Novipirellula caenicola: one gene and its partner. The protein of the gene in region 1 interacts with the protein of each later gene in a pairwise test. Links are inferred from orthologs where the notes say so. Each region holds a gene or a part of one and is shown in the gene's direction. Other genes may lie near its edges. The genes, in order: tpiA and pepT.

The links.
Region 2: the proteins of tpiA (region 1) and pepT interact in binary tests that used the Escherichia coli proteins (3 or more experiments, as listed by UniProt). The link is inferred for Novipirellula caenicola from one-to-one orthologs.

The regions. Positions count from the first base shown.
Region 1 is NZ_BAABRO010000004.1:578,824-590,740, forward strand. Bases 5,380-8,369 are described here. They hold tpiA (triose-phosphate isomerase), read left to right. Parts: upstream 5,380-6,491; coding sequence 6,492-7,247; downstream 7,248-8,369. Other genes in these bases: aroF (3-deoxy-7-phosphoheptulonate synthase), read left to right, coding at 5,458-6,495; secG (preprotein translocase subunit SecG), read left to right, coding at 7,310-7,888; ABEA92_RS11780 (YicC family protein), read left to right, coding at 7,894-8,369. In the rest of the region: ABEA92_RS11740 (hypothetical protein), read right to left, coding at 1-227; ABEA92_RS11745 (HugZ family pyridoxamine 5'-phosphate oxidase), read right to left, coding at 328-789; ABEA92_RS11750 (FkbM family methyltransferase), read left to right, coding at 1,337-2,140; ABEA92_RS11755 (class I SAM-dependent methyltransferase), read right to left, coding at 2,165-2,959; ABEA92_RS11760 (glycosyltransferase family 4 protein), read right to left, coding at 2,986-4,113; more of ABEA92_RS11780, read left to right, coding at 8,370-8,889; gmk (guanylate kinase), read left to right, coding at 8,907-9,509; ABEA92_RS11790 (DNA-directed RNA polymerase subunit omega), read left to right, coding at 9,494-9,769; ABEA92_RS11795 (flavoprotein), read left to right, coding at 9,766-10,317; ABEA92_RS11800 (putative manganese-dependent inorganic diphosphatase), read left to right, coding at 10,435-11,917. UniProt on the Escherichia coli protein: Involved in the gluconeogenesis. Catalyzes stereospecifically the conversion of dihydroxyacetone phosphate (DHAP) to D-glyceraldehyde-3-phosphate (G3P).
Region 2 is NZ_BAABRO010000009.1:99,121-110,837, forward strand. What follows is about bases 4,550-7,339. They hold pepT (peptidase T), read left to right. Parts: upstream 4,550-5,209; coding sequence 5,210-6,469; downstream 6,470-7,339. Other genes in these bases: ABEA92_RS17760 (3'-5' exonuclease), read right to left, coding at 4,550-4,980; ABEA92_RS17770 (Lpg1974 family pore-forming outer membrane protein), read right to left, coding at 6,700-7,339. In the rest of the region: ABEA92_RS17755 (hypothetical protein), read right to left, coding at 1-3,682; more of ABEA92_RS17760, read right to left, coding at 4,096-4,549; more of ABEA92_RS17770, read right to left, coding at 7,340-8,034; ABEA92_RS17775 (hypothetical protein), read left to right, coding at 8,358-11,717. UniProt on the Escherichia coli protein: Cleaves the N-terminal amino acid of tripeptides.

The DNA.
Region 1 (11,917 bases):
TCGTGTTGCAGCGCCGTGATGATGTGCTCGCCCACCTGTTGTTCGGCGTTTTTGATGGTGGTGACAAATTGAGCGATCTGTTGCGAGTTCACGTCGTTGGTCACTTGGCCCGAACGCGACCGTGATTTTTCGTTGATCTGGATCTCCTCGACCGATTCGTCTTGAGACGGGGTGTCGTTGGCAGGATCGTCGTCGCTCGAGTGGTCGTCCGATGGGGAAGCGTTCATGCACCAAGTCCAATGTTGCTGTTAGGTAAGAACGAAGCGAAGTAAACGGAGCGAGGCTGATTCGCTCGGACGTTTCGCTTCGTGGGGCGTCGAAACAAGCTCAGCGGTTGCGTAGCTCATCCGCCGTGATCGTTTCAATCCTGCCGAAGCCGGTAATCAAATGCGCTTCGTCGATGTCAAAACGGTAGAAGGTGAAATCGTCGAAGTCGGCATACACGGTCGCATGAGGATGTTTTCCAAGAAAGATCTCACGTGCCACCTCTTCTTCGTCTTTGGCGATCCGCACACAGCTTCCACACAGCGAGACGCGTGCCCCGGCGAGCGGAGCGATTGTTTGGTCACATTCCTCGACAACCATCAGCGAGCAGCGGACGCTGTGACTAAGGTTTTTGGTGTGTTGGGCTAAGCCGCTTAGCAGCATCAGCACCGACGTGGGGCTTTGCGAAGCGATGGTCACCAAACTCACAAACGGCGAGTTGTCTTCGTTCAAAGTTCCAAAGCTCGCTGTCAACGCGTTTTCGGTGATCACGACAACCGTGTTCGCATTCGCAACTTTTGTCATTTTATTTCCGTCATTTCAGTGAAGACAAATCCTGTGCTTGGCACCTGATTTGGAAGGAGAAGAGGGGAGCAGGTTAACAGTATTCACTCGGACTGCAAATCAATACTTCATATTTGCCGACGGTTTATTCTAGCTGGCGGAATGCGCGTTTGCACAAGTTGTCCCATTTGAAAACCAGCCGTCCAGCGTCGTTCTGTCGGGCGGCCGATTTGCACCGTCGAGGTGGTTCCATCGAGCGACGTTGGTGGCCGGATGCCTCGCCCCGCGGGGCTGTGACGCCAAATGGTTCGCTTCCGCTGCCATCACTCTGCGAATCCACGTGTGGCGGTCGATGCCCGACGAAGGATAACGACGACGGATCATCTCGCAGCGACAAAGCGATGTTGCGGGAAATTGGCGGAAATCGCTAAGGTGTGCCAATCGATGTTGCCATTGGCGTGGACCGAAGCGGAGCGGTCTCAACAGTGGAGGGTTGTGTTGGCTTCGCAGCATCGCACCGTGGTTCATTGGGATACCGTGTCGTTCATTAGGATGTTGGACTCTCCAGATGTCAGACGCTTCGTCATGGCCATCGTCGCGGTCGAAAGAGACCGACGCTTTACTGAAAACACGTCACCACAATGCGGGTTCGAGCAAAACTCACACGCATGGCAGTGAAGGCATCGCATTGATGCGGCGATACGACATCGATTTGGTTTTGGATGTCGGTGCCAATTGTGGGCAATACAGCCAAGGTCTGATCCATCACGGATACGTGGGACGGATTATCTCGTTCGAGCCGGATCCCAAGACGTATGCGACGCTGAGTGAGACTCGTCGTGGTTTTCGTAATTGGAAAGCCGAACCCTTCGCGCTGAGCGACAAAAACGGCACGGCGATCTTGAGCGTGGCCGCAAACGGACGTAGCCACTCGTTACAAAATCACGGTGAGGACGCCGCCACAGTCGCTTCGGAATCCGATGGCGGGGCGGAGGTTTGGGTTGGCCGTGTCTCGGTGCGCACTCGACGTCTCGATGCAATGTTCGATGACTATTACACCAGCGGCGATCGATGTTTCGTCAAACTGGATGTCCAGGGGCACGAACACCGCGTTTTGGCGGGGTCCAGCGGGTGTCTCGAGCGAATCGTGGCGATTCAGATGCCGTTGTCGATTTCGCCGGCGGCATCGTCGAGGCGGGCAAAGGGCGAAAATCCGCACGAGTGGCAGGAATCGATTGAATCGATGAGTCGGCTCGGCTATGAGCTGATGCTACCGAGTCCCACGTGGTCAGAGGTCACGCCGTCGAGCGGTCAAGCCGACGCAATCTTTGTGCGACGCGAAGCGATTTCGCGACGCAAAGCTGCGGCCTGAACAGCGGACGAAAAGCGATGGGCATCATGCCGCATGGCGTTTGGTTCGCTCGATGGCTCGTTGAGCATCCGCTTGCAGCAAGGATTTGCGTTTGCGGAAGCCGTCAAACACGCGAATCGAGCGATTGCGGATCACGCTCCGCACCAGAAACGGGCTGACCTTTTGTTGGCTGAACAAATGCATGCCTCGCCGCGTGATGGTCAAGTGCCGCTTGTATTGCGAGGCGATCGATTGCAGGGCTCGATGGGACCACAACGCAATGTGTTGACCACCCTCGAGCACGTAGTACCACCACTGGTCAGGTTGCGGCGCCGGGTCGGGAACAATCCGAGTGGAGATGATCCAGTTCGCCCCGAGCGAATCAAGGGTCTTTAGGTCTTTGTGCGGATCCGCCATGTGCTCGAAGACTTCGAATGCCGTTGCCAGGTCAAACTGTTTGGCATCGGGTTGGACTTCGTGGCCTTTCGCGAACAGGTTTTCACAATACGGATCGTAGTGCGAAAAATCGTGGCCACGGTCACGCATCATCCGTGTGAACATGCCATAGCCGCCGCCGTAGTCGACGCCTGATTCGACCCCCGGCAGCACCAATCGCAGCGTGCGATCGACAATCTTTGCAAACGCTTCGTTTCGCCCTACCAGTCCAACGTCCGTCGACACAATGGCCGAGTCATACGCTTCGTCTAGCCAGTACGGGGTTTCGGTTTGAATGAATTCGCAATCGGTACAGCGAAAGTATTCGATCTCGTAGCGGCTCAGGATGGTTGCTCGTGCGAATGATTCCGAACGTCCGTTGCAGACGAGGCAATCCACTGCCATGGCCGGGCCCTTGAAAAGGTTATCAATTACGCGGCATGACGCACGCAATTTCGATTTAGTAAGTCTTCATAGACCTTTATCGTCTGCGCGGCAGTGTTTTCCCAGGAAAAATAATCGGCACGGCAATGACCGGCAGCAATTTTGCTATCACGGTCGGTGATGGTGTTGTTGCCAGCGGCAATCAGCAGTTCGGCAAGCTCGTCGACGTTTTCGGGGTCAAAGAAATAGCCTGCCGAGCCCGCGACTTCTCGCAGCGCAGCACAGGATGAGGCAAAGACCAGGCATCCATTGATCATTGCTTCGAGCACAGGCAATCCAAAACCTTCCATTTTCGAAGGGAAAACAAAGGCGTTGCAGTGCTGGTACAGCGTTTTCAGTAACGAATCGTCAGCGGCAACGTACAGCTGCGTGCGGGGATCCTCGTTGGACCATCCCAGCGCAGCCTGCTCACGCGGTTTCATTCGCGGGCCCACCAGCACGAGGTTCAAATCGGGCGTTGCCTGCTTCATCTTGTTCCAAGCACGCCACAGCAAGTCAAAATTCTTGTAGCCCCCGCGTCGACCGACGAACAACACGAACGGACGCCCACGGAGTTCTTCGGGCAGCGGAGCAGCATTCACATTGGCCAATCCACTTCCCAGCGAGGTGATCGAAGCACGATCTGCGGCAGCCGGAAACCGCTCGCACAATTCGTCGTACGTGGTTTGCGAAATGCAGCAGATATGGTCCGCCACGTCGATCGCCCTGGCCTTCATCGTCAATGACTTGCCAGTCGGATCGGTATCGGGAAACGCTTCGTGGATAAAGTCGTAGACCGTGATCACCGTTGGCACGGCAGACCGCTGGATCGGACGTCGGCACAGACCTTGGTAATAGGTCCAATGGACAAGGTCGGCTTGCTGTGCTCGCATCCGTTGGTTGATCCGGCCGTGCTGGGCAGGATGCCAAAGTTTCCGCAGGAACTTCAGCGGCGGCCGCGTTGCCACCGTTTCGTATTGAAAATGAGGGTGCGTAATCCCCGACGCCGGTTCTTCCGGTCCTAGCATGATCGGCGTGGTTTGCGCCGGAAGTCGATTGATCAGCTCGACAAAATAACGTGCAACGCCTCCGCAACGAAGCATCTCGAATATGGAACCTTCGTAAAGAACTCGCATGCTATCGTTAACTATGGTCAGAGAATGGAGTGAACGGAATGAAAACGGTGTTGGCCAAGTGGAGGCGATGGGGACGATGAAGGGTGCGGTCGATTCGTAGGTCCCAGCGAAAGTGGCGAAATCGGTTCGGAAACCATCTGCCGTTATCGTCAGGGGGGAGTTTCAAGGGGGCTCGACTGGGGAGCCGGTGTTGCCCCGTAGGTCCGTTGTAGCAAACTACCCTGGTTTGGAGAAAGAGAATTCGAGGCCGTTCCCACCAGCTTTTCGTCCTTTGCAGTGTCTGTCCCTTTGTGAGGGCTATGTCCCCGTTTCCAGGGGACTGTTTCCTGGGCACTGTCCCCGCCATCGCTATCCCCTCCAGTCTACCCGTCTACCGGGACTGTCCCTTTAATTTCAGTCCTTCTGATTTCACGAGTCTGCCCGCAAGTTCTCCTGTTTTTTGGTTGCGTCAGGTTCGCATGGAAGCGGTGCCCGTCTCTTGCTTGCAAACGCTCTCCCAGCCTCCCCCCCTCGTCGGGCTCTGTCCCCGATGAGGTCACTGTCCCCAATGAAGTCAGTCCTCACTAAAACACGCAAAAAACGCTTGAAAAGCATGGATCCCCCAAAAACAGGCTCTGTCCCTAGTGAGGTGGTCCCTAGTGAGGTGGGCTCTGTCCCTGGTGAGGTGATTGCTAGCATTTGTTGGTGGGCGGATGGGGGCTGGCAGGAATTGGCTTGCTCTGCAGGACCTCTCACACAACCAAACCGCTGGGCAAGTCTGGTTCTGATCGGCTTTCTCGGCTCTTGGCTTGCACGCTTTTCTCACAATCCATCTCCCTTAACACCGCCTCTCCATTTCACTGCCGTTAATGAACGTATGATCCCCATTCCGCGAGACTGCGGAAGTTGGGGCGTTGCGTCGAGATCAGAGGCTAGCTCAATCCTCGGCCCACTCTTCAGTCGGGTTCGCTTGGTTCCGGCCGCTCCTACGTGCAGCCCGGCCGCTATCCGCATCGCGGCGCACCAAATCAACAGCCAAGTGCCGTCTGGTTGGGGCGAGTGATCGTTTGAATCTCTTGAATCTCTCTGCCGGGCGGCTCCACGCGGATCTGCCATAAAAACGCCCGTTTACTACGACAAGTGGAGGGCATCGGGCGTCGGTAGGTGAGCTAAGTCGAGTGCGGATTCTCAGTCATCGGGTTCTTGAGGGGCTTATTTGGCTTAGCCAGCGGTGCCGAGCAAAGAAATACGGTGCCGCAAGCCCCCATTGGCCTCGACGATTCTGCGGTTTGCCTGCTACATTGCCCCGCTTGCCCAATTCGGCATTCTCCGACAGCCCATTACTATTCACAGGCCACCTACGCCGTGATCGTCATTCTGCAAAGCAACGTAACGGAAGAGCAAATCGATCACGTGCTTCGTCGGATCGAGGCTCTCGGGCTGCAACACCACCTCAGCCGTGGGACGTTTCGCACGATTGTCGGCATCATCGGCGACGAAGAAAAACTGCAATCCGAGCCGCTGCACGCGATTCCTGGCGTGGCCCAGGTCATCCCCGTCCTGCCGCCCTACAAGCTGGCCTCGCTCGAAGCCCACCCCGAACCGAGCATCGTCGACGTTTCTGGGGTGAAAATCGGCAATGGGCATCTCGGCATGATCGCGGGCCCGTGCAGTGTCGAAGACCGCGACCGCATGTTTCGAATCGCAGAAAGCGTCTGCGAATCGGGAGCAAACCTGTTCCGCGGCGGCGCCTACAAGCCACGAACCAGCCCCTACGCGTTCCAGGGACTTGGCGAAGCCGGTCTGAAGCTACTTCGCGAAGTGGGCGACAAGTTCAATATGCCGGTTGTCACCGAGGTTACCGATCCTCGTTTGGTGGAATTGGTCGCTGAACATGCGGACATGTTGCAGGTTGGTGCACGCAACATGCAGAACTTTGCCTTGTTGACCGAAGTTGGCAAGTCGAAGCGGCCAGTGCTTCTAAAACGCGGCATGAGCGCTACGATCACCGATTTGTTGATGTGTGCCGAGTACATTCTGTCGCAAGGCAACATGAACGTGGTGCTCTGTGAGCGTGGGGTCAAAGGGTTCGACAGCGCGACGCGGAATCTGTTTGATGTTGCCGCGGTTCCTTTGATTCATAATTTGTCGCACTTGCCCGTGATCGTGGACCCGTCGCATGCAACAGGTCGGCCGGATTTGATCCCCGCCTGTGCATTGGCCGGTTTGGCCGCTGGAGCCGATGGCGTGCATATCGAAGTGCACGATTGCCCCGAAGAAGCCAAAAGCGATGGGCCCCAAGCTTTATTACCCGATCAATATCGTCAGCTAGCAGACCAAATGAAAGAACTTGCTAAGCTGTTTGGAAAAACTGTGTCCCCGCTTCCGGAGAAAATGGGTTGAGTCGTCAAACAATCATTGCTGGTAACTGGAAAATGAACACTCGTTGTGACAGTGCAGTGGCACTGGCCAAGGGAGTGGTTGCCGCCGTCGGTGAAACACCGTCCGTTCAAGTGGTCCTCTGTCCACCTTCGGTCTATCTGTCCAGCGTTGCGGATGCAGTCGCGGGCACTCCAGTCCAATTGGGGGCCCAAAACCTGTACGCTGCCGAAGATGGGGCGTACACCGGCGAAGTCAACGCATCGATGTTGACCGATGTCGGTTGCGGCTTCGTGATCCTGGGCCACAGCGAACGTCGTGCGTTGATGGGCGAAACCGATGCGGACGTCAGCAAGAAGCTGCATGCGGCGCTTGCCGGCAACTTGGTGCCAATCGTGTGCGTCGGCGAAACGCTCGAAGAGCGTGAAGCGGGTAAAATGGAAGAAGTGATCGAAACGCAAGTTCGTGGATCGCTGGAAGGACTTGATGAAGTTCGCGCGGCCGGAATCGTCGTGGCCTACGAACCAGTATGGGCGATCGGCACTGGCAAAACGGCCTCGCCCGAGCAAGCCGAAGAGGTTCATGCCCTGATTCGCAAATTGTTGGGCGAGATGTTCACAACCGACGTAGCGGCACAGATCCGGATTCAATACGGTGGCAGCGTCAAACCAGGCAATGCCAAGGAATTGCTTGGACAACCGAACATTGACGGAGCTTTGGTCGGCGGAGCGAGTCTGAAAGCCGAAGACTTCGCAGGAATTATCGCGGCTGGCTGAAAACCGCACCGCCGCGGAACACACAACTACTAATATTGTCTATTTGAAGGACGAACAAAGTCATGATCGCTCAGATCGCTGGATTTTTGCTGATTGCGTCGCTTGAAGGAGCCATCTTGGGCTTCTTGATGGGATTTTTGTCGCTGTTTTTGATTCTGTTGGTGCTGATCCAACGTGGAAAGGGTGGCGGATTGACCGGAGCACTCGGAGGTCCTGGTGGACAAAGTGCATTTGGTAGTAAGGCCGGAGACACCTTTACCGTGATCACCGTGGTCGTTGCAACCGTGTGGGCGTTCTCGTGTGCATTCACCATGTGGTTGCTCGGCACCCATGCTTCGACGACGACCGCCGATTCGGTGATCAAGTCCGGTGGTGGCGACAAAGATCCAGCAGGCGAAACGTTCAAACTGCCCAAGCTTGATGGCGAAGGAACCACCGGTCTAGGTGCGGGACTGTCCAGCGGCGAAGCGACCACCGAAAGCTCGGAGACGACCGAAAACTCAGTCGAACTAACTCCTGCGACCAGCGGTGCAGTTGCCGACGCCGACGATGCTAGCAGCGAAGCAGATGCAGGCGAAACCACCGATGCCGCTGCGACGGACACCGCAGCAGAACCGGCTGACAGTGACGGCGACAAGTAGACTGCATGAGCTCTGTGACTCCTGAAAATGCTCGCAGCATGACCGGTCAAGGTCATGCGTCGCTGCAAACGGATCTTGGTACGTTTGTGGTGGAGGTGCGCACTGTCAACAATCGCGGTTTCAAATGCTCGCTGCGATCAAGCGACGGACTATCGGCGTTTGATTCGCGAATCGAGTCGTTGGTTCGCAAGTTGATCCATCGCGGCAGCATCAATCTAACGGTCACTTGGAAGCGGCCTTCCTCGGAAACGCTGCCTCAGATTGATCAAGCGGTGTTGGGTGCCTATTTCGAGCAGCTTCAGCAGGCTAAGGCGACGTTTGCCGGTAATGGTGTGACGATCGATTTGGCGCAGTTGGCGATGTTGCCAGGCGTGGTGGTCCCGCGGTCCCAAGAACGCGTCGACATGCCAGCGGTTTGGTCGGCGGTCGAAGAGGTGATTCGCGATGCAGTCGCAAGTCTCGACCAAATGCGGGCTCACGAGGGAGCGCATATGGCGGCGAGTTTGCGAGAGGATTGTGATGTGATCCGCGATCACGTCGATCGGATTGCCGAGCTTGGACCGCGAAGCGTCGATACCTACCAAAAGCGTTTAGAGACCAAGATTCAACGCGTGTTGGCTCAGCATGACATCGAAGTGCCAATGATCGATCTGTTACGCGAAGTTCAGATCTATGCCGACCGAGTGGACTACAGCGAAGAGATCACCCGGCTGGGCAGCCATTTGCAGTTGTTCTTGCAAACGCTAAGCGGCAATGCCTCAGGCGGCAATCAGGCCGCTGGCAGTCACCAGGCCGTTGGCAGTAACCAGGCCGCTGGCGGTGGCGAAGCGGCGGGCGATCCCGAGCCATCGGGCCGCAAACTCGAATTTATTGTTCAGGAGATGCTGCGAGAAACAAACACGATCGGCAGCAAGGCGTCGCAGACGGAAATTTCGGGGCATGTCGTCGAGATCAAGTGTGCAATCGAACGGATGCGAGAATTGGTCCAAAATCTCGAATAATCCAGCGAAGGCAAGACATGAATTTGGAACAATGCGGTCGGCTGATCATCATTTCCGGTCCGAGTGGAGCGGGTAAATCAACGGTGGTGCGCCGATTGCGAAAAGAGTGCCCGTTGCCACTGCAATCGAGTATCTCGGCGACCACCCGCGGCCCACGGCCTGGGGAACAGCACGGAGTGGACTACTTTTTCTTGAGCCACGACGAATTTGAGCGGCGACGCAAAGCGGGCGACTTCCTAGAGTGCAAGGAGGTGTTCGGGCGTGGCCATTGGTATGGCACGCTCCGCGATCAGGTCGCCACTGGTCTGGAAGCTGGCAAATGGGTTATTTTGGAGATCGATGTCCAAGGGGCCTTGGCAGTCCTCGATCACAAAGAGTTCAGCCCGATTACACTGTTCATTCACCCCGGTGGGATGGAAGAGCTCGAGCGGCGGCTTCGCACACGCGGGACCGAGTCCGAGGAAGCGATTGCAGCGCGGCTGGAAACCGCCTGCCGCGAGATGCAGTTCATGCATCGTTACCAATACGAAATCATCAATGGGTCGGTCGATCGAGCCGTCTCGGAAATCTGCCAAATTTTGAAAGACCAAAAGGAAAAACAACCATGCTCGAAGAGCTAAAAGAAGAAGAGATCGTTAACAAGGTCGGTGGTCGGTTTAAATTAAGCACGCTGATCCAAAAGCGTTTGGTGCAATTAAACCAAGGCAGCCGGGCGCTGGTGAACGTCGATACGCACGACAAAATGACGATTGTGTTGCAGGAAATCATGCAAGACAAAATCGTCTTGAACATGGACAACGAAGTCCAATCGCTCGAAGAACTCACCGCGGCTGCCGATGCCGCTTCGGACGGCCCTGATTTGGATGCGTCGGATCTATGAGCGAGCAGAGGCGAGCAATCTTGCTCGCCGTCGGTGGGGGGATCGCGGCCTACAAAGCGGCGACCGTTTGTAGTCGACTCGTTCAATCGGGTTACGATCTGCGTACGGCCATGACCTCATCGGCATCTCAATTTATCGGCGCCGCCACTTTCGCGGCGCTGTCCGGAAAAACGGTCGCTCAGGATTCCTTTGATCCTGGGCGATTTCCGTTAGGGGCTCACATCGAATGGACTCGCGATGTGGACTTGTTGATCGTAGCTCCGGCAACTGCGAATCTTTTAGCAAAGTTTGCTTCAGGGCTCGCCGACGATCTTATAAGCACGATGTACTTGCAAGCCGAATGTCCCGTTTTGCTGGCACCGGCGATGAGTGCGTCGATGTGGAGCAAGCCGGCGGTCCAGCGGAACGTCGAGACGTTGCGTCGCGATGGATGTCATTTTGTCGGTCCGGAATCGGGTTGGCTTAGTTGCCGTGTTCGTGGCGAGGGACGGATGGCCGAACCGGATGCGATTGTCGCTGCGGCGATTCAGCGATTGCCTGAATCTTGAGGGCGGCCTGCGTCCAAGCTCGCTGCCTCCGATGCTGGTCGAGTCTTCGGCCGGCTGCATGATGTTTGACTTTTATTCTAATCTCTCTTTGCTGCGTTTCGCGGTACGAGCCAAACCATGACTGTCTTTGTTTTCGGGCACCGCAATCCCGATACCGATGCGATTTGCAGTGCGATTGCCTACGCCGATTTTTTGAAGAAAACGACGCGTCCCGATGCAGTCGCCGCTTGTTGTGGGGCCCCCAACCAGCGGACTGAATTCGCGCTGCGGAAAGCCAAGTTGCCGCCGCCGCGAATCATCATGGATGTGCGGCCCGAGATTGAGGACGTGTGCCAACGCGACGTCGTCTTTGCTCGTCAATCCGAGGTGTTCTACGAAGTCTACCAGCGGATGAAAGAGCATGGTCTGCGGGCGATTCCGATCGTCGATGACAACGACAAGGTCGTCGGGATCGTGACGCTATTGGAACTGCTCGAATTGGTGCTTCAAGGCGGCGTTGATCCGATCCATTCACGCGAGGTTTGCAGTAACCTGACCAAAGTCGCTTCGGTGCTGGGCGGGACGTTCCAGCACGTCGTTGACCCCGACCGGACCGACGAGTTCGTTGTGACCGTTGGGGCGATGAGCGCCGAAGGATTCACGCAGCGGATGAATCAGTTTTCGGCCGAGCGGTTGTTGGTCGTCAGCGGCGATCGACCGACGATCCAATTGCCCGCACTCGAGTTGGGCGTTCGCGCCATGGTGATCGCGGGCGGTTACGAATTGTCGAGCGGGTTGTTGCACTTGGCCCAGGCCCGCGGCGTCTCGGTGATCATCAGTCCCTATGACACGGCGACCACCACGATGCGAATCAAGGCGGCTCGCTTGATCGATTCGGTGATCCAACGCGACTTCATTTCGCTGCCGGCAAAGATGCCGGTCGAAGCGGCACGTCAACAAATCTTTCGCTCTTCGCAAACCGTCTTTCCCGTACTCGACAACGGAAAACTCGTCGGCGTGCTCAGCAAGAGCGACTTGGTCAACCCGCCGATGCCCGAATTGGTATTGGTCGACCACAACGAGTTATCGCAAGCGGTGCAGGGGGCCGAAGACGCGATCATCACCGAGGTGCTCGATCATCATCGCCTTGGCGGATCGCTCAAATCGTCCAATCCGATTCGCTTCACCTTGGAACCGGTAGGGTCGACCTGCACCCTCGTCGCTCGCTTGTTTCGGCAGGCGGATTTGAAACCCTCTGCTGCGGTGGCGCTGTGCATGGCGTCGGGCATCATCAGCGACACCTTGTTTTTGCGTTCGCCCACCACCACCGATGTGGATCGCGATATTTTGCAGTGGTTGCAGCAGTTTTGTGCGTTTGACTTGGAGGAATACGCGACCGAGTTCTTCGAGGTCGGTTCGGCGCTGCGATCCGGAGAAGCAGGCCGTGTGGTGCGTGAAGACTGCAAAGAATTTGAGGAGGCGGGAGTCAAATTCTCGATTTCGCAGATCGAAGAAATTGGTTTTGACTTGTTCTGGGAGCGCAAGGATGAATTGGCCGCAGCGCTTGAGCAATTGGCAAAAGACAACCAGCTCGACTTCTCTGCGCTGCTGGTCACCGACA
Region 2 (11,717 bases), on another replicon or contig:
TGTTCATCGGAAAAAAGTCATGCAGATGAACGTCGTCAATCCACAATTTGCCGGGTGACAGACTGTCGATCGTGATTCGCAGTGAATCCATCGTCATCGGATCGATCTTGTCGGCTTCGACCAACACCTTGCGTGGTTGCCATGTGCCGTTGCGAGGCACGTCGACCTCTTCGGAATGGCGGAACGAGGCACCAGATTGCGTTCCCTCGACCGAGACACGGACGCGGTGCGGGGTTGTCACCTCGCTAGCGGCACTTCGGCATGCCAACGAGACCGCCAAACGGCCGGTTTTAGGTGGCGTGATCGTTTCGCTGACCAACCAAGTCTTGGTCGCCATCGCGTTGGCGGTGGTCAAACAGAGCGATCGTTGACCTTCGATCGCTTCGTTCTCATCAATTTGCACCGCGCCTTCGGGGTATTGAGCATGCATCCATCCGGTGATCCCGATGCCGCCCACGACTTCAAATCCAGGGTTGGAAAGCACCGCGTAAGGTTCGCTGTCAGCCAGCATCCCCAAGCGTTCGACAACAATCGTGACATCCGATTTGATCTTGTCGATCGTTTGATTATCGCCATGAACCCGCGAGACCCAAGTCGACAGAGCATCGGAGGATTGTGGCTGTTCTGAGCGGATCACTTTCCACTGTCCCGCGTTCAGCGGCACCGTACACATCAACATGTCGGCGCTATGCCGAGTGACGTCGGTGGATTGACCCACCTCTTTCCAGCGGATGGCTTTTTTCGAAATGACGTCGACTTCGCAAGGCCACGGAGCATGATTGGTGAGACTGAGAACGAGATGTTGGTTCTCCATGCCCCACCGCACTTGGACTGTCTGTGATGCCTGGTCGGGCGACCCAAATTCCTTCATCGGTCGACTCGGCGCTGCATTGTAAGCAAGCAGGATAGGCCGCAGATTCTGGGGGAAACTTCCGCCGACGCTCAAGTGATCGATCATCACTACGCGAGGGTCGATGCGGTCGATCAGCAGGCTCAAGTGAGGTGCGAGCGAGCGGTCAATGATCGTGGCTGGCAAGGATCTTGGCGGCACGGTCGTCGGTGACGGGGTTGCTGGTGACAGGGGTGATGGTGACGAGGACGGTACAGTTTCGTTCGACGCTCCGGCGCTTGCCGCAGAGGCAAAGCGGTGTGGGGTCATGTCCAGTCCGACGCGACCGGTGATCGGTTGCAGCAGCGAAACATAATGGCTGGCGTTTTGTTGGTCCTCGATCTGCTGAGCCAGTGTCGTCCATCCTTCGTGCTTGTGCGATGTCATCGGGACCAAGTTCGAATGGGCTGCCGGCCAAGTCATGTCGACAAGCGATAGCCCCGAGTCGGACGCCAAATGCGTTTGCGAAAGTTCGGTCAACAAACAGAGCTTGCTGCCCAGTAGATGCGAAACCGAGGTGTAAAAATTGCGATTCGATTGGATCGCCCATTTCTGTAGCGAAGCCTGTTTGTCTTGGCGGATCCAATGTTGGACGTCACTGATGGTCGCATCCGGTTTGCCAACCGCGATCGCAAATTGTCGCAGGACCGCGTCGCTCGGCGGGACCGTGCAGTCAAACGCCGCGGTATGATGCGATGCGCTGCAGGGAATCGTGATGCCCGCGAAACAGGAATGACGATTGGTGTGCTGCAGCAATTCTTGGATCCACGCGTACAACGCTTGCTGAACCACAGGATCAATCAACGTGTAGTGCGACAACGGCGCGGGGCTGTGTTGCGGTTGGGCATGCAGCTGCACATGTCGCATCGTCATCGTGGGATCGATCCCCACCACCACTTGGAAATCGCTGCGGTCCATCAGACTTAGGATCAAATCGAGCCACTGCGTTTGGCGTTTGTGATCCGCGGCCATCGCCGAGGCTGGGGTTGGCAAAAATTCGGCGGTGGGAAACAGCGTTTTGCCACCTTCGTTTGCCGAGATGCAAATCGAATTGACGCCTAGCACCGACGCGTATGCTTGCAGCCGCTCGGTGGCCACGAACAATTGATGCAGCGAAATGGCGGCGGCACTAAAATCGGATTTCGCCAGCCGCTGTGCTTCATCGCCCGCCAACCGGCTGGGCCAATCAAAATCTTCGATGTTCAGCATCGACATGCGTGATCGTGCCACTGGGGTCGACAGCTGCGAAGTGGCTTGAGGTGTTGGCGAACGCACCGCAAAGTCTTGCGGGCCCACCTTGATTTCGATCGACTCGATCGCAGCGTCTTGATCGAGATCCAAATTGGTGAGTCGGAGTTGGTCGTTTCCATGAGGGTAGTACAGAAACGATTGGCTGCGCCATTGGTTTTGATCTTCACGATAACGGTCCGACGCTCGTTTTTCATCAAGCAAAACGTATTGCGTCGCGGTGTGTTCTGTCGCAGCGTCGTTTGTCGCGGCATCGCTTGTTAATTCGAGTCGCACGTGAATGGCACGGTTGGCGGGATAGCGAACAGTGACGTAGTGCGGGTGGCCCGGACGCAGTTTGGCTAGACTCGATTCAAAGGTCTTGCCGCCCGGAACAATGGTGATTTTTTGGCCTGCATCAATCGCATTGCTGCGAGGGTGATCCTGCTTGATCAGGCTGGTCGGGATCAGCGGGTTGTTGCGAGTGTTAAAGAACGTTGGCACCGTCCACTGAGACCCTTCGCTCGGTTTGATTTTCGAAACCGTTGGCCACGCTTCGAAGTTGACTTGGCCATCAAGCGAGGTCGCTGCGGGTAATACGGTGAAAACGTGGTTCACGCGTGCAAGCGGTGGACTGTGTCGACGCCATCGTGACCACAATGGGTTTTGGCCTTGCTCTAATTCAAAGCGAACCTCATACACGCCTGCTTCGTCCGGCGCGACATGTTGGAACAAAATGGGTTCGCTGTTGCCGTCGGAATCAAGCGAAATCGGTGACGTCTTGGTCGCCACGACGTGATGGTCCGCAACCCGAATCATCGTGCTGTGTAGCCGTAGTTCACCTTCGTTTGGAACTTGAGCCGCGTGGCTGCGAACGTAAAGCGGCAATTCGACATTGGGTTCACAGATTAAACCCGATGGCGAAACTCCCTTTGCTGCATCGATCCAAACGCGAAGGGAATCGTTCTTGGTTCGCTGCAGCGTCCATCCGGGGCCGTCCGCACCGGTGCTGGAGGAATGAGGATCCGATAACAGCTGCGTGATTGGAATCCGTGTGACCGAGGGCGAGGCGGCTGGGGCGGTGGACGACGATGCCGCAGAACCGCCCGCGTCGGATGCCAATGGCGCGTCGGCGGTGGAGGCATGGATCGTGACAACAACTTCGGCGGTCTTGGCCGCTTGGACGCGAAACGCCGCCGCACCCGAATTCATCGCCACCGCGGAATGAAAGTGCCAGCTAGCGGCTTTTTCCGATCGATGCAGGAAACCGCATGTTGTCGGGTCGCTGCAGAGGTTGCGAAGCTCGGTGATTTTGGCTGCGGTGTTGGATTGATTCGCCTCGGTGTCGATGACTTCGACGTCAATGTTCCAGCGATGGAGCGTCTCGGCGGTCCAGTCGAGTTGCAGGTTTAGATCAAGTCGATCGTTATCGATCGCGGGGGACCCAAGTGATGCGGCAGAGACCGTCGACGCCATGGAATCGGCATCGGGATCACCGGGCTCGCCATCCTGAAATTCGGTTGGCTGACTGCTAGCATCTTGACTGCCAACATCTTGGGCGATCACAGTCGATACGCCGCCGGTAGCAACGAGGACGCCGATCCATATCAGCGTGGTAAGAAACGCGCAGCGATGGAGGCTCGCCCTAAAAATAAGGGAGAAACGTGGAGTTTGCCGGCAAAGACTTCCCTGTCTAGCCATCAACATGCCCCTAGCAGGCTACCTAGTTTGAAATTGGAGAAGGTCCAAGAAACGAAAAGTCCGATGGAGGACCCTAGCTGGAAACCGCCTTGCAGGTAAAGGTGAGTTCTAAAAAGGATTTTTGCTAGCACCTTTGCCGGCAACGCAGGCAATGTGACCGGTTGGAGCACGCGTTTTGGCGTTTGCGGCGTGAAAGAACGTCCGATTTTGACCGGGCGGCTCGCGCCGCTCCGCTATGAAAGACACTCGGTTGGGGCGACAGTCGCTAGCACGGCTCGCTAGCTGTCGCTGGTTTCGGCCGCTTCACTGGTTTCGGGCGTTTCGCTCTCGGCGGCCGCCTTTGCCTTTTCGACCGTTTTGTCTTGCGGTTTTTCCCAATCACGCCACGCATTCAGGTACGCGGTGTAGGCTTCGGAAGTATCGGCGCGTTGCTGGATCCATTCTTTGGCCTTCTGCACCAACTGCATTTCGTTGTCGATCGTGGTTTTTCCCATCAACACCATCGATCGCAAGAAAATGAAGTAAGTATCGAGCACGTCGCAGCGGCAATAATCGCTGATCTCGGTCAGCTTGCCCTCGTCATATTGCTGCTGGACTTGGTCGCCACGCAAATCCATCTTGCCCGGCTTTTTGACCAATTGGGCGACAAGGTTCAGACCGCCGTTGCAGCGTGCGGCGCCATAATTGGTCAATAACTCTTGCAAATCCAAGTGAGCTTCGGTGGTAAATCGGTTTCGCGGCGATCGATAGCCGTCGTTCTTGAACCACTTGGCAGCCGAGATGCCGTAACGAAAGGCCGCCAATTCCATGATCGGCAGATCAAACGAGCGGCCGTTGAAGGTCACCCATTGAGGTTGCCCGTACATCTCCCAGCCTCGCCAAAAATGTTCGGTGATCACGTGAGGGCGAAAGTGGGGTTCGTCGAGCGAAACGATGTCAATCAGGCTAAAGTCGCGGGCCACCTTGGCAATCACGACCGAAATCGGAATCTGGTAGGTGTACGGGATAAACGTGGTGCCGTTTTGTTCGACCAGTTCGTCTTGATACGTCGCGATCGCTTCCTCGGGTGAAAGTCCTTGACCTCCGTAGCGGACGTCGGCAATCAACTCTCCGTCGGCGATACTCTCCACGTCGAAAATGAAATGGGCAACTTTTTCGGTCATCAGATTCTTCGCTGGATGGAATAGGTTCGCGAAAGTTCGCGATTCAGGAGGTTGAGAAAGGGTGAACGCTCGGTCGGCGTCGTCGCCCCCACGATGAGGATAAAGGCGTTGCGGCGTGGTTTCGATCGATTCTGAGCGCGGCTCGACTTAAATTGCCGGCCATTCTCTCTTAATATGACGTCACCTGCTGTAAAGATATCAAAACTTGGCCAAATTCCCACAACAAACCATGAACCAAAACCCCTCTGTCACGATCAATGCATCACGGTTGCTCGAACGATTTTTGCGTTACGTGCGAATCGATACCGCTGCGGACCCCACCAGCGATGAGTATCCCAGTACGCAAAAACAGCGAACACTCGCTCGGCTATTAGAGCAAGAATTGGCTGCGATGAGCATTGCGGACGCCCACATGGACGACAACGCCTTGGTTTGGGGCACGGTTCCGGCAACCAACGGCGGCGGAACTCCGGCGGTCGCCCTGGTGGCGCACATGGACACGTCGCCCGAGGCCCCCAGTGCAAACGTGACCCCCCAAGTCATCGAAGGCTACGCCGGAGGCGATATTTCGCTGTCATCGGGAATCGAAATCTCATTCGCTGATACTCCCGAATTGGCTTCGATGATCGGCAAGACCCTGATCACCACCGACGGAACGACGCTGCTCGGCGGCGACGACAAGGCTGGGATCGCGATCATCATGGAACTTGCCCAAACGTTGATCGAGAACCCGCATTTGCAACACGGGGACGTTCGTTTGTTGTTCACTTGTGACGAAGAAATTGGTCACGGCACCGACAAAATCGATCTCGAGAAACTCAATGCGACCGTTGCGTATACCGTCGATGGCGGTGGCGCCGGCGATATCGATGTCGAAACGTTTTCCGCCGACGGAGCAACCGTTCGATTCACGGGCAACAATATCCACCCCGCAATCGCCAAAGACGTGATGCTTAACGCGGTACGGGCGGCCGCCGACTTTGTTGCCGAACTGCCTCGTGACACGATGACCCCGGAAACCACGTGCGAGCGACAAGGGTTTATCCATCCCAACGCGATCCATGGCGGAGTAGGCGAAGCGACGGTGGAATTGATTTTGCGTTCGTTTGATTCCGAGGACTTGGATGGCTACGCCGACATCGTTCGTCAAGCAGCGGAAACGGCGGCCAAGAAAACACCAGGGGTCAAAGCCGATGTCAAAATCTATCGGCAATATCGCAACCTTCGCGAAGGTCTCGAGAAACTGCCTCAGGCGGTTGATTTTGCCGAGCAGGCGTTCAAAAACCTCGGTCGCCCCTGTAGCCGCGAAATCGTGCGAGGCGGGACCGATGGCAGCCAATTGACCGAGAAAGGATTGCCGACACCAAATTTGTCGAGCGGCCAGCACAACATCCACAGCGTGCGTGAATTTGCGTGTTTGGACGAAATGGTCGAAGCAACCGAGCACCTCGTTGAACTGCTCGCTCTTTGGAGCACACAGCGATCGTAACGAAGTGACGCCGGCGGTGTGTGTTGAATGGATGAGCCGCTTGCATGTAAGCGGCTTATCCGACGCATTGCCTGTTGCCGAGCGGGCCAGTGCCCATCGCCATCTACTTTGGTGCTAATCGAGTGGCTTTTATCGCGGAGCGGTGCTCGCGCATCGCCGCTTCAAAAACCGTGCGGTCAGAACGAAAGTCTTGGCGACTTTCGCTACGGAGGGAAGCGTCGGGGCGTGGCTTAATACGCCAATTCGATGCCGCTGCTGACGCCGATGAAGCTGAGGTTGTCATCCAGTGGGCTGTCGCCGGACATGCCGCCATCAGGACCGGTGAACACGCCAGTCGGATTCGCGCCGCCGACGTCCATGAAATGTTGGGCTTCCAGTGCCACTTGCATCGAGAACCAAGTTGCCGGAGTGTAACGCAATCCAAGTTGGATTTCGGCGTTTCCAGCGAACGAGTGGACCGCATCTTCGGACGATCGTAGATCGATGGCGTTCATCGCTTGCGTGTACTCGTTGACATCGTCCACCGCTGTGAAGTCCTTTTGTCCAAACAACAGCGATCCTCGCGCGTTGCCAAACAGCGACAATGTGTTGAGCGGCAGGGCATGAGTGAATCGCATTGCCACCGTGGGACCGAAACCACGAAATTCACTGCGGGCGTCAAGGTTGCCTGCATCGGTCATTGCGTGATAACGCTGCGCGATCTTGGCGTAGCGGATCCCGGCGTAGACATCCAGCGGTTTGACAATTTGTCGCTGCAGTTCCCAATCGATCACATCGGCGCGAACGCTGCTTGTGAACACGCCTTCTTCGATGAATTGCAGTCCCGTGGATGCATCGCCGTCTTCAAACAAATAGCCGACCGTTCCCAGTGTGAATGAACTGGCCGGGATCAGCCCGTTGGCATCACTGGCTTCAAAGGATTCTCCGTGACGGAATTGCCAATAGCGAACTCGCCATCCCAACGTTTCGTCATTGGCTTCGCGACCAAGTTGAATTCGAGGGCTGTGTTCCATCCCCCAAGGGAACATGACGTGCGAAAACACGTCGTCTTCGCGTTCGGTGATCAATCCGGTTGAGTTGCTTTGGACCGGTTGCACGACCACGCTTTCGTAAGTGACAAACCACTTCGCCGGCTGAGGTTTGTGAGCGTGACGCAGCGGCGTTTGCAATTCCGAGCGAAGCGTGGCGATCTCGAAATTTTGTTCGCTCATCTGGGCCTGCAATTCAGCGACTTGGATGCTCAAGTCCGCCGCACCGCCGCTATAGTCGATCGCAGTCGTTTGCACGACCTGCTCCGCCGTTTCACTCGCTTCGGAATCGATCTCACCTTCTTGCAAATAATTAGCAAAATTCAATCCGTCGGTCTCCTCCGCGATCGCTGGCGGAGCAGTCATGAATGCTAGCAATTGAAGACACAGCCCAACGAGACCAATGAAGGCAGGTCGAACTCGAGAGACGATCGATTGGGGGGCGGTGGGATGCGGCATCATGGTGAATTTCTGGCGAGTGGCGAAGTTTTCAGCGGGTGGCGTCAGCGTGATGACATGGCTTGATGTTGGTTTCATGAATTTTTTTCGCCTTCGGTGGGCAACCGCATGGACGCAAGGAAGGCGACAGAAAACGTTGTTTTTCACGAAAGCCGCTGCGGTTGTCCCCTCCAACTAGCAAATGGGGACGCTCGCCGAAAGAGCGTTATTGGAAAATGAAAGATTGAGTTTCAGCGTGAAACTCGTCTAGAGCCGTGTTGCGGTTTCGACTACTAATAGCTCTATAGAACGTCAGGAAATTGCGAAGATTGTCTCAAGGACGCTTTGATTCTGACCGACTTGCGTTGGCCACGAAGGCTGACATTGACAATTTTCCCCGAATGGATTTGGGATCTTCAGCGATGAAACTCGACTCACTCCTTGCTCAGCTGCGCCGTCGCTCCCGTCTTGCCGCCACTCGTAAGTCGTTACGCAAAAAGAACTCTCGCAACCGTCTCGCGACACGACGTTCGTCGTTTGAATCGCTCGAACGACGGCGACTGTTAGCATCCGATGTTTCACTCAGCGGTAACCAATTGGTGGTGACCGACAATGACAATGCCAACGATGCGTTTACGGTCGAGATTTCAGGTGGCAACTATGTGATCTCTAATAACAGTCCGATCACCGCTAGTGGAATATCAGATTCCGATAGTGATCCCAATAAAGTCACGATCGCGGTCGGGTCAATCACCGGGGTGAACGTCAACGCCGCCGGCGGCAACGACGTGATCACGCTGAAAAACTTCGCCGGCAAATCGGCAACGCTCAGCGGAGGTTCCGGCAGCGATACGTTCAAGTTCGATGATGCCTGGGGCACCGCGACGATCGTCGACGCTGGTGGCGGCACCGTCGACTTCTCGGACGTTAGCGTCCCCTTAGGGGTGACTCAGTCCAGTGGAAACGTCGTCGTGCAAGCGAGTGATTCGAGCGAAGTCAGCTATGCAGCGGCCAGCAATTTTTCGGGGCTTCCACTCGTCTTGGATCAAACCGCCGCCCAAACCGCACTCACTGATGGGCTCGATGAACTAGCAGACTTGGGTGGCGAGCTTGAGTCGTTTGACAAGCTGGTCGAGAAAATCGAGCTGGTAGGTCAATCGATCGGTGATTACCTACCGATCGGCGAGATTCTCGACCAATCTCTGACGCAGCCTATCGCGGCCTATTTTTCTAGCCTAGGTTCGGATGATCCCGACTTGGTTGGGCTGCTAACTGCCTTGGACTCGCTCAGCGGCAGCAGCTACTCCGGTCCCGGCGATTTGACGTTTACAGTCGGCGCAACCGGAGTGATGAGCGGAGATGTGATGACGCTGGACCTCAGCGTCGTCGCGACGGTGACGCACTCGGCTGTTTCGCTTGATCTTGGCGAGACCATCCTGGGGCTCGATGGGGCACTCGAGGAATTGATGACGACCTCTGGCGTGACCGCCAATCTGACCACTGGGTTTCAGTGGGATTTCAGCGTTGGCGTGGATGCCACCGCCACGCCGTTCTTCTTTGCCGATTTTGACAACGATATCAGCGTCACTGCTGACATGAATGTCACCAATGCCTCGTTTGACCTCAACGCGGGGTTGCTTGGCTTGGGCGTCGGGCCGCACGGGCCGGCGAGTGCGTCCAGCACAATCGTTTTGGATGTCGACACCACATTGAATACCCAAGCGTTGATGGGGATGGACGGCACCAACGGCGGCGCGTCCGACGGAGTGCTGCGGATCAACGAACTGCAAAACACAAATCGAGTGAACGTCTTCGCCTTGGACACCGCTGCGACCGCACAGCTGGACATCGACCTCTACGCTACGGCAACCGACGTGACGGGGGTCACCGATGGCACCCCCGCAACGATTCATTTCAGCGACGATTTGTTCACTGCCACCACACCAACGTTCAGCGAAAACTTGACTTCGCTAGGAATCCAGGACTTTTACAACCTCAACGCCAAATCGGTGCTGCAAGTGATGCAGCAGTTCGGCAGCTACTTGGACGTGTTGGGTTCGAAGACGTTTGAGAATGAGCGACTGTTGTTAGGGACCACCGCCATCCTCGGTGATTTGGTTGACGTCGACGGTTTGTATGAGGACGAGTTTCTCAAGCGAATCGAATTGCCACCGCACACCGCCGCCACGCCGCTAACCGACATCGTCGGGGTGCCCGAGTCGGGCGAAACATTGAGTTCATTGTTGGGGACCAGCGGTGATAGTGCTCCCGAATTCACGGTTACTTTGCGTGATGGGACTGCGTTTGATGTCGATCTCGATGGCACCGCGACATTGGCCGATGTCGCAAGCCGTATCCAAACCGCATCGCCAGGGACTGCGAAATTTGAGGTCGTCACCGAATCCGATGGTGCATTGTTTTTGGTCGATAAAACCAGTGGTGCGTCGGACAGCGACAAGTTTCATGTGACCGCCAAACAGAACGGATCGAGCGAGGATTACGCAGCGGCCGCCAAGTTGGGTTTGACCGCGGTTGCGGTGAAGAAGGACGTCGTCGGCGATGAAACTGACGAATCGGTGATTCAATTAGCACCCAACCCCGGGGCAAACTTTGCAACGCTTCAGCAGATGCTCTCGCTGCCCACCGGAGGCGGTTCCGCCTACACGACCGTAGGTCCAATGAGCTATGACGCGACGACGACGACGTTCCGTTTCACGCTTGACATCGCCAAGACCTTTGCGGATTCAACCGACACGCTGAACCTACCCGATTTTGGATCGCTGAGTGGTTTGAGCACGACCAGCAGTATCGATCTTTTGAATCCCACCGCGGCACTGCATCTGCCGTTTGAACTCGCGTTGACGAACGTCGGCTTCGACACGCCGCTGTCGTCATCGACGCCGATTTCGCAGTTGAACTTGGGTGCCGGCGTCGCACTGCTCGAAGGTGTCGACGACATTCGCGTTCATCTTGCCGATGGGACCACGTTCGCTGTTGATTTTGATCCCACGCTCGCCTCGGTCACACTGGCGAGCCTCAACGCAGGCGCGGGCGTGCCGACTTCGGGTGACGCCAGCGCCGACTTGCAGTTCACCTTGAACGATGGCACCACCTTTGACGTCGATTTGGATGCTGCGGTGGCTTCGACAAACGCGGCACCGGTGACGCTGGGTGAATTGGTCGAAGCCATCGGAGCCGCCGCCGATGTCGCCGACGCGATCACCGGGACCGTCGCAGCAGGCGCCGCTGCGAATCAGTTGATCGATTCCTCGGCACCCTTCGGAGCGGTCGATAGCTTGGTGGGGCGTCAAGTGGTTGTCGGCGAGCAAACCGCGACGATCACCGCCAACACCGCCGACACATTGACGCTGAGCAGCGACTGGAACACGCCACCTACCGCTGGCGACAACTACGAAGTGTCAAGCCGGTTGACGGGATTCGCCAGCCTTGATGCGGCGCGTGGCACACTCAGTTTGATCGATGCAACGACGCCGGTCGGCGCGCCCGCTTTGGCAGTGACCGGTACGTCCGCCGCCTCACTCGGCATTGACGGTGCACCAGAACAACGCAACTTCGGCGGCAGCACGTTTACCGCGATTGAACATTCATTGGTGACACTGGGTGACTTGATTGGCAAGATCGAAGCGGCAGCGACGGCGGCCGGTTTGACGCTGCCAAGTTCATCGTCGTTCTCAGCGGGTTGGGATTTTGATGTACAGATTGCCGATGCGGGGATCGTGTTGGTGGATCGGACGTCAACCGCAGCCTCGATTACCGGCACT